Regions from separate parts of the Blautia hydrogenotrophica DSM 10507 genome, predicted to be linked through region 3. Evidence: riboswitches for the same ligand, from Rfam matches in the RefSeq annotation. Region 3 holds a riboswitch; each other region holds the start of a gene.
The links. A riboswitch is a leader RNA that binds a small molecule or an ion and turns the genes downstream of it on or off. The one in region 3 is predicted to bind cobalamin.
Positions count from the first base shown of each region.

Region 1: another riboswitch for cobalamin. It lies ahead of BLHYD_RS09720 (InlB B-repeat-containing protein); the one in region 3 lies ahead of BLHYD_RS07195 (energy-coupling factor ABC transporter permease).
Region 2: another riboswitch for cobalamin. It lies ahead of BLHYD_RS09630 (Ig-like domain-containing protein); the one in region 3 lies ahead of BLHYD_RS07195 (energy-coupling factor ABC transporter permease).

Region 1 is NZ_CP136423.1:2,102,705-2,105,984, forward strand. It holds gene BLHYD_RS09720 (InlB B-repeat-containing protein) at 1-1,453, opposite strand, end outside; cobalamin riboswitch at 1,585-1,776, opposite strand; gene ybaK (Cys-tRNA(Pro) deacylase) at 1,851-2,330, opposite strand; gene BLHYD_RS09730 (glycoside hydrolase family 3 protein) at 2,368-3,280, opposite strand, start outside.
Region 2 is NZ_CP136423.1:2,063,211-2,066,490, reverse strand. It holds gene BLHYD_RS09635 (carboxypeptidase regulatory-like domain-containing protein) at 1-892, shown strand, start outside; cobalamin riboswitch at 1,187-1,373, shown strand; gene BLHYD_RS09630 (Ig-like domain-containing protein) at 1,568-3,280, shown strand, end outside.
Region 3 is NZ_CP136423.1:1,539,168-1,542,447, forward strand. It holds gene BLHYD_RS07180 (energy-coupling factor ABC transporter ATP-binding protein) at 1-117, opposite strand, end outside; gene cbiQ (cobalt ECF transporter T component CbiQ) at 133-906, opposite strand; gene BLHYD_RS07190 (energy-coupling factor ABC transporter substrate-binding protein) at 935-1,237, opposite strand; gene BLHYD_RS07195 (energy-coupling factor ABC transporter permease) at 1,239-1,985, opposite strand; cobalamin riboswitch at 2,157-2,330, opposite strand; gene hemA (glutamyl-tRNA reductase) at 2,570-3,280, shown strand, end outside.

The DNA.
Region 1 (3,280 bases), 560 kb from region 3:
CCTCTCCCGGCCAGTATGTCGTCCCGCTGCCGTCCGGCTCGCTGTTCCAGCAGACAAACGCCTCCTCGTCAGAAGGCTCCCCGGCCGTGATGTTCACCTCCGCATAGGGAGAATACGTCTCTGTCTTGGCCTCTCCTGCCCCATTCCCGTCAAAGGTGATGGTATAGGAGACCGGAGTCATCTCCGTATAACTGCCATCCGTCATATCTGTCATATCATACAGGGGGTTCTCCCCATTCAGAAATCGGTCGTAAGCAATCAGTCCGTACAGCGCTTGATCTGTAGCCATACCGTTTACGTCATGTCCGGCTCCTCCGCCGCCATCGTTGCCGGAGACTACATGTTTAAATCCGCCCACAGCCTCTGAGGAACCACTGTTCTTTGCCCAGAAACTGAGCAGTGCATCCACCATGTTGTTGGACCAAACACCGTCCACCACATTTCCGGTCGTCACAAAGCTGCAGCTCTTCCCGATATTCTCCAGCTCAATGGATTTTGCCAGGGGATCGATACCCAGCGCAGTCAATGCCACCAATACCTGTACGGTGGATTCTGAATTGATGTTGCTTCCCCAGCCTCCGAAACCACCGTTGGAACTTTGCATCTGATACAGGCTGTAGACACCTCTCTCCACTGCCTGGACGAACTCTCCATAGGGAGTCTCCGCGCCTGTAGCGATATATTTTTCTTCATCCAGATAATAGGGAGCCAACGCCTGCAGTGCCATACCTGTGATATCCACATCCGCACTGTTTCCGGCGGAAGCGAGATTCAGCACCCATCCCCCAATGGTATTCTCAGAATCTCGAATCTCAGATCTCATAATGTAATCTAGCATCCTGCCCTCGGTATTGATATCCCCTTCCTCATAAGAAGAGGGGGGCTCATAGAGTTCGTAGCCTCCCGTGTTCAGGGCAATCAACTCCCAGATCGGTCCATTCAGCCCCTGCCCATAGGAATATTTGTAAGACTGGGACAGAATATCAATAAAATCATAACCTCCCACATCGTAGACGCTTTTTCCCAGAGCAGACAAAGCCAACATTAGACGAGAATACTCCGTGGACTTGGACTTGTCCAGCACTCCCTCTCTCTCAATCACTTCCCCCACTGCTCTTTCATAATAGTTCTCAAAATAATTCTCCGGTATGTAATTCAGATAATCCAGGCCTGTGTACATCCCCCTCAGCAGGTCCATGACTGTCCAATCACCGGAATTTGTGCCATATCCTGGCTCCTGCACGGTCTCCAACTCATAGCGGGCTGCCGCATTAATGTAGAAACGAATTCCCGGCGCCTCATTTTCCCAGAATCTCAGTTCCGAGAATTTCTTGCTGTCAGATGCGTCCCACGCACCTGCGAAAATACTGGTCACTGAAGCCGGCACCACCAAAATACAGGCCAGAGAAAACGCCAGTATTCTCTTCCAAACCTTATCCTTTCTTTTTTTCATAGTATCCTCCCTAATTAAATTAAAAATATAGTTTTCCCAACAGAAACAACCCTCTGCCAATCCTGTGGAAAACATTTGTCTCAGCTGTTTTTAGACACGAAAAAAAGCATATCTCTTCCGCCCAGAAATATCTCTTTTTCTCCATTACGGCAGGTCTCCTGACTTCGCTTCCTCCTCGAAAATACCTTCCCAGATATAAATCCAGTGGCTTTATATTTTCTCGTCCACGTTACAGTAGTGGGGACTGTTCCGGATTTTCACCGGATTCTCTTTTCATCCTTTGTCTGTTCAAAGACAAAGAAACCGTAAATCTCACCTATTAATCTGCATAAAGTATAACATAAAACTGTTTTAAAGTAAAGTATTTTATCCCGAACCTCTCCTTGCGGTATTACCGTCATCCGGCTGTCACATCTGCGACCACGCCACGGGTGGTTTTCAACAGCCCCTCTACCGGTACTTTCAAGCTCACCCCAATTCTCCCGCCGCTCACATAGATCTCCTCAAAATTCCTGACGCTCTCGTCAAAAACTGTGACATACTGTTTCTTCATTCCCAGGGGGCTGCATCCTCCCCGGACATACCCTGTCACTTTCTGAATCTCTTTCACATGGACCATATCCACGGATTTCTCTCCCACGGCCTTCGCTGCCGCCTTTCGGTCCACTTCTTTTTCTATGGGAACCACAAAGACATAATACGCTCTGCTCTTTCCCTCCATAATCAGAGTCTTATAAGACTGGTCACGCGGAGTTCCCGTCAAATCTGCCACATGAATTCCGTCAATAAACTCCCCGCACTCATAAGTCAATACCTGATAGGGAATCTTCTGACGTTCCAAAATTCTCATCGCATTCGTCTTCGCTTCTTTTGCCATTTTTATCCCCCCTGGAAAATCCATTTCAAAACGATTTTTATCTATTCTGCATTTCCAGCTTTACCGTCAATATCCGCCTCAGCGCATCATGTAAACGCTCTTGGGAAATCTCCTGACTGCTGACTGCCTGAAGCACGCCGTTGTATGCCGCCTCGAAATCTGCTGGCATAAGAACCATGTCAATTCCTGCCTGTATCGCCTGGACTGCTGCCTCTGCGGAAGAATAGTTTTCAGCAATGGCGCCCATGTTCATCGCATCAGTGACAGCCACACCTTCAAAACCCATCTCTCCCTTTAACAGCTCTGTCACCGCCCAGGACGACAAGCTCGCTGGCATCTGCCCGTCTTCAATCAGAGGAAAACAGATATGACCGACCATCACAAACTCCGCTCCCGCGTCGATGCCTGCCTGAAACGGTACAAGTTCCGTCTCCCTTAACTCTTCCAGACTTCTCTGCGCGTAGGCATATCCGTTGTGGGAATCTTCCGCCGTCGCCCCATGCCCTGGAAAATGCTTCAAGACCGCCTCGATTTTCTCACCCTTCAGTCCTCTCACTTCCGCTTCTACCATCGAAGACACTAAATTGGGGTCACTCCCAAAGGCTCTCTCCTTGACTACTGTATTCTCTGAATTGACCAGTACATCTGCCACAGGCGCGAAATCCATATTGAATCCATAACTCTTCAGATAAGCACCCAGAGTCTGTCCTACTTGGTATGCTTGGTCACTGTCACGACCAGCACCCACGTTTTCCATATTTCCCACGTTTTCCACCGGAAATGCCTGATTTCCCGCGATTCTCGTCACCGTGCCGCCTTCCTCATCTACAGCCAAAAACGGACTGACTCCTAAGGTCTCCTGGCCAAGCTCTCGAAAGCTCCTATTCATCGCCGTCAGCTGCTCTTCCGACAAAATATGATTCTCCATATAGACAATCCCACCTACCGGA
Region 2 (3,280 bases), 520 kb from region 3:
GAATCTGGAAGCGCTGAAACAGGAAGAGCAGAGGAAGGCTTATGAAGCGTTCATTTCCGGCAAACCTGAGGTGAAAACAGAGGCAGTATCTTATGACAGTATTAGAATTACCTGGGAGCCCTATGCGAACGCGAAGAGCTACTATGTATATCGTAAGGTAAAAGGAGAGAGCTTCAAACGAATCGCATGGGTTCAGGATTTGACAGATTTGTCTTATACAGACGAGACGGCAGTGACCGGTACAACGTATTATTATACGGTGAAAGCGGCGAGCAAGAAGTGGGGCGAGCCGGTCTACAGTAAATATGTGACAGATCTGAGTGCAAAAGCGACTCTGGCAAAGGCGTCCATCAGCAAGACACAGACTTGGGGTTATAATGGTATTAAAGTAACCTGGGATGAAGTAGATGGAGCAGATGGCTATCGTCTATACTACAAGATAGACGACAGCGGCTGGAGATATGCAACTCAGACAGAGGATACTTCTTATGTGCATACAGGAGTGACGACTGGAAAGGTTTACACTTATTATGTGCGCGCATACCGTAATATTGACGGAGCGAAAGTATACGGTGCATATTCTGACGGTAAGTCTGGAAAGGCAGTACCTAAGAAAGCAGTGATTGCGAAAGCTACTGCAGGAGACGGAAAGGTAACTCTGAATTGGAACAAGGTAAATGGGGCAAGTGGCTATCGCATTTACTATAAGACATCTGAGGATGGGGAATGGCACTATGTGACCCAGATCGGAAAGGGAAGTACGACTTCGTATACCAACACCGGCCTGAAATCTGGTCATACGTATTATTATACTATGCGTGCATACCGTACGGTAGATGGTGAGAAAGTCTTTGGTTCTTACTCGGATTGGGTGAATGTGACAGTGAAGTAATTCTGCAAAAGCAGATGTAAGGCTTTGCCAGTTATGTATGGAGTGCAAAGCATTCCTGGTATGGGTCTGAGTGCCCATATCAGGAAGCTTTGCGTCTATAAGCAAAAAGATTTTTATAGTGGGGGGTACCTTATGTGGAAGAGAAAAAAGCAGAGCCTGCGTGGAAAAGTTACAGGCGGCGTCTACAAAGATGAGACTGGTATTCGGACAGGAAGGCAGAAGGCGGAGTGAACAAGAGTTATTTTCTTGACAAAATTGCCTATATTCGTTATACTAAGAAAGTAAATCCATAGTATAAATTGAATAGAACTGCGGTCAGGTATTTTTACCTGTTTGAAGGGAACCCGGTGAGAATCCGGGACAGTCTATCTCTACTGTATGAGGGACGAACGGAACATAGGGCCACTGGAGAGATCTGGGAAGGCGTTTCTAGTAGGAGGAACTCGAGTCAGGATACAGCAACGCAGTTTAAGTGGGAGATTCGTAAGCAAGGCGGATTGAGAAGAGAGTCCGAGAGCTTTTTGTATATGGCAAAAAGTTATTTTAAAGATAGAGCCTGACAGGCTCTTTTTTTTAAAACTCCCGGGGCTCTCTTTTCCTTATATATGGAAAATATTATGGCTTGTCGGGTTCTTCACTTCAAGTACTATGGAAAAAAAGAAAGGAGTGAAACTTATGAAAAAGCGAGGAAGGAGAATCCTCTGCCTGATGATGGCGATGTTGATGATTCTCACTTCGATGCCTGCGACAGCGATGGCTGCCACAGAAGAATCCGCTTCGGAGCTGGGAAACTCTTCGAACGTCGAAGCGTTTCAGGAAGAAACTGCGGATGCAGCGGTATCTTTTGAGGAAGAAGAGCAGGAGACAGTATTTGCCTCCGACGATGATGTCTGGTGGGATAGATATTTCTATATCAGCATGATGAAGGGGGAGGAAGAGATCTACCAGAATGATTCGGACCAGGCTATGACACCGATGCTGGCACAGAAGTATGGTTTTACCTACGGCCCGGATATTGATGTGGAGCAGGGACAGTATACTCTGCTGGACGCGCTGGTTCTGACTCAGATTGAGATGTTCGATGCCACCCCGGAAAACATCCGGGATTATCTGGATTTGGACGAAGCTGGAAATGTCATCAAGGTGAGCGGTGTCGACACCCGGAATTTTACTTTTATTGTAAATGGGGTGGCAGCCGGAGAGTATGGAACTTCCATTTATGTCAACAATTATGAAATCTATGATGGCGATGAGATCATTTTTCTGACAGAGACGACCGATGAGTCGGCACCTGTTCTGAGTGATATCTCAGTGACAGAGAGAGCCATGGAGACAGTGACCTTAAGCTTTAACAGCGATGAAGGGGGAACTGGGTATTATGTAGTACAGGGTGTGGATGAGGAAGCGCCCGCGCAGATCGACAAAGATTCTGCAAAGACTTTCACGATAGGTGTGGATGAAAATGAAGTCACCCTGGAAGGATTGACAGAGGAGGCCTGCGCCGTGTATCTGGTCGCAGAAGATCTGACAGGCAATCTAGGTGAAATCATCAAAGTCGATGTGGAGGCTTGTGAGTCGACGCTCGGTGAGATCACACTGAACCGTTCTTCCGTAGCCATGGGAATCGGTCAAGAAATGGAGCTGGAGGCGGCGACTGTTCCAGAGGATCCTTATTTTGAGAGACAGATTACCTGGGAGTCCAGCGATGAGCAGATTGTAAAAGTGGAGGATGGAACAATCACTGCAGTTGCGAAGGGCGATGCCACCGTCACGGCGAGTGTCGGTGAAATCTCTGCCAGCTGTGAAGTGTCTGTCTGGAGCGCGCCCACCATCGAGACGACTCTAGAGGATGGCATTCAGCTTAGGGCTAGCCGGAAAACCTTCGACGTTATCGCCAGGGATTCCGCTGGAAATAAACTGGCATCTTCCGTGAAGCTGGATGGGTCCAGCGTGGCTTATAACTGGGATGATGACACGAAGACCAGTTATACCCTGAACTTCAAAGACAAAAAAAATGGAGAACACACGGTTCTAATTTCTGTGACGGACTCCATCGGACAGACAGTCACCCAGGAATATAAAATCTACTATACCAAAGCAGAAGAAGGGGAATTGATCGGCTACGCGACTTTTGACATCGAGGCGATCACCATCAACTGCGGCTATATTGTGGAACCCATTAAGGTGCCGATCTATGAAGGTGAGAATGCAGCAGAGGCTCTGGTTCGCCTGATTCAGGAGAACGGCTATGATTACACCAACACTGGAACCGTGGAGAGTGGCTTCTATCTGTCTGCGATCGTAGGAGCCAATGCGTCTAGACCAGGCTCTGCGACGAAGGAACTGAATCTGGAAAATGCGTCTATGAATGAAGACCTCAGTGATCTG
Region 3 (3,280 bases):
CATAAAGGCGACTTTTTTTCCTCGCTGAATTTCGAGGGAAAGTCCGTTCAGAGAATGGGTGTTTTCGTCATCGTAGGAGAAATACAGTTCTTGGGCTTTTAGTATAATATCTTTCATATGGGTTTGCCTTTCTTATCGCAGCCGCAAAATCACAGTGACTGCAAGTAAAAATGTTTCAAACAGTAAGATATAGAGGATTTCACGTCTTTTGGGCGGAAAATTCTCATGAAGTACGCGGATGGTTCCGTCATAACAACGGGATTCCATGGCATCGTAGAGAAGATTGGATTTTTTGATTGCCCGGATTAGGAGAGCTGAGGCCATGAAACCGAAGGATTTGCATGAGGTGATGAAATCCTTATTGCCCAGACGAGAGTTCTGGGCGGTTGTGATTGCCGAGGATATCTCCATAAGTATAAAAATAAATCGATAGATCAGAAGCATGAGTTCGATGATTAACCGAGGACAGTGCAGTTTCTGCAATACATGGATAAAATCTGTGATAGGAGTACTAAATGAAAAAAAGTACAGACAAGAGACACTTGCCAGTGCAGTCAAAATCAATTGTACTGCATATAATAAGGAAGCTTTGCTGCCGGTCAAATACCAGCTTCCAATGGAAAGAGCGAAGAGATCTGACGGTGTCTTTGAGACATTTAAGACGATGGCCACAGTACTCAGAATCAGGAAGACTAGAGGGACTGTGAGGAATTTCAGATAACGGAAAAAAGGGATTCCACCCTTGTATATGGTGAGAATCCCTGTCGTTACCAGGACAATTCCAGCAATTACAACAGAACGACTGACCACACAAAATAAAAGGGTCAGGGTTGTAAATGCAAATTTTTCTCCGGCATTGTGATATCTAAGTTTAGAGCGGTAACATAGCTGATCGATGGCAATCATAAGTACTCCTTTCGCCGGGATACAGAAATTATTCTTCTCTGAGCCATTTTTTCCGTTCTACATATCTGCCCATGACAAAAGCGATCACACCCACGCCGATACCTGTCTGAAGACAAAACAGCAGGCTTTCGACTTCTCCGGGAAGTTCATGACCGAGAGCTTTTTCAAAGATTGGTTCAAACCATGGTGTATAGCTAGAGTCGACTTCTTCGACAACAACGCTTCCCGCATCGTCAGAACCGCCGAACTCCTTATCAGGCATGGCAAACAGTGGAATAAAAGCCATGAGAATGACAACAATAATTAAAATGAGCACCGTCGATTTTTTCATATCAGTGCACCTCCTTTAAAAATCCGATGGAACGCAGCTCCGGTTTTGCATAGGTCTCCAACGCGGAGATAATCAGAACCGTCAAAATTCCTTCGATGATTGCCAAAGGTATCTGTGTTGGTGCAAATACTGTCAAAAATTTTCCCATAGCGCCTGCAATGCTAGTATCCGCGTGGTGAGCGAAAGCCATCTGGATAGCGGTTACACAGTAGGTAAACAGATCTCCCAAAGTGGCTGCTAAAAAGACGCTGACTTTTCGATTTACATTGGCTTTTTTGCAGAGAAGGAAGACTCCGTAAGAGACAAACGGGCCTGCGACAGCCATGGAAAATGTGTTTGCTCCTAAGGTAGTCAGCCCGCCGTGAGCCAGCAGGATAGCCTGGAAAAGTAAGACGATAATGCCCAGGATGCTGACAGCGGATGGTCCAAAAAGAATGGCACCTAATCCGGTTCCTGTCATGTGGGAGCAGCTCCCAGTCACAGACGGAATTTTCAGTGAAGAAATCACGAACACAAAAGCGCCGGCCATCGCTAGAAGCGGCAGTAGCCGGGAGTTAGCAGCCACTGTCTTTTTCATGGAGAAAAAGCCTGCTGCCAGGAAAGGAATACACAGGATACCCCAGGCGATACAGTAGGTGCCGGGAAGATATCCCTCCATGATATGCATGGCGCTGACTGCGGGAGTAATTCCGAAAGTCAAGGCAAAGATTGTGGATAGCAATACAATCTTTTTTTGTTTTTTGGTCATTTTTAGTTCCCCTTTCTTTAAATGAAGTAAGACAAAGGCACAGGGCTGGCATAAGAGCTGTCGTCAGTCGCTTTTGATATACAAAAAGCCTGTCTGAGCGACAGACAGGCGCAGCGGTTCCTTCTCTTTTGGCAGAAGAAACATAAGCACCAGGTCATCGTTCGTAACCATGTGCGAAGCTTGTATATGGCGGTATTCTGACTTAGGAATCTCTGCGATTTCCCCTCCTTCCCGGCGAACCAGTGGATTGTGGGGAACGCTCCTCCTTTACAGCGGCGTGACCGTAAGAGATTTGCACTCTTTTCCCATTTATCCTGTTTAAGGACCATATACAAGAAATTGCCGAAATTTATTATAGGCTTTCGATTATGAATTGTCAACTATTATACAGTGTTTTTTTAAACGTTTTACAGCTATTCACAGATGATTTTTCCTGACAGATCCAAGTTTGTGAGGGAGAATTTTTTGAAAAAAAGAAACCATAGAATTGACATTGAATGGGGTTATGATATGATAAAAAAAGCGAAATAAGATCAGAAGAAGTCTTATGAGAAAGACAAAGGAAAGTTAGGGGAAGAAGAACTATGAGTATTTCCATGATCGGAATTGATCACAGTATGGCACCTGTGGATATTCGGGCTAAATTTGCATTTACAAAGAAGGATGCCAGCAGTGCTATGGAAGAATTGCTTCAGGAGAATGAGATATCAGGCTGCATTATTTTATCAACCTGCAACCGCATGGAGGTGTGGGTCAGCACTGCCGAAGACTGGGAGGGGGATCTCTATGCCAGTCTTTGTAAGATAAAAGAAGTTCCGGCGGGACAGTACAGAGATTGTTTTACTGAAAGAAAAGACGCAGAGGCCGTGGAACATTTATTCTATTTGACCAGCGGATTAAAATCACAGATTTTAGGGGAGGATCAGATTCTGACCCAGGTAAAAGATGCCCTGTCTTTGGCGAGAGAGCATTTTACTACGGATAGTGTGCTGGAAGTGTTGTTTCGTATGGCGATCACTGCCGGGAAAAAGATTAAGACAGAAGTTGCATTTTCTAGAGGCAATCTCTCTGTGATTCATCAGGCGATTGCCTGCCTAAGAGAAAAAGGCTATGAGGTCAAGGGAAAGACCTGTATGGTTATTGGAAATGGTGAGATGGGAAAGATTACCGCTCAGACTCTGAGAGAAAACGGTGCAGATGTGACGGTGACTGTTCGCCAGTATCGCAGCGGTGTCGTGAATATACCGATGGGATGCAAGCGCATTAATTATGGAGAGAGAATGGAATATCTGCCA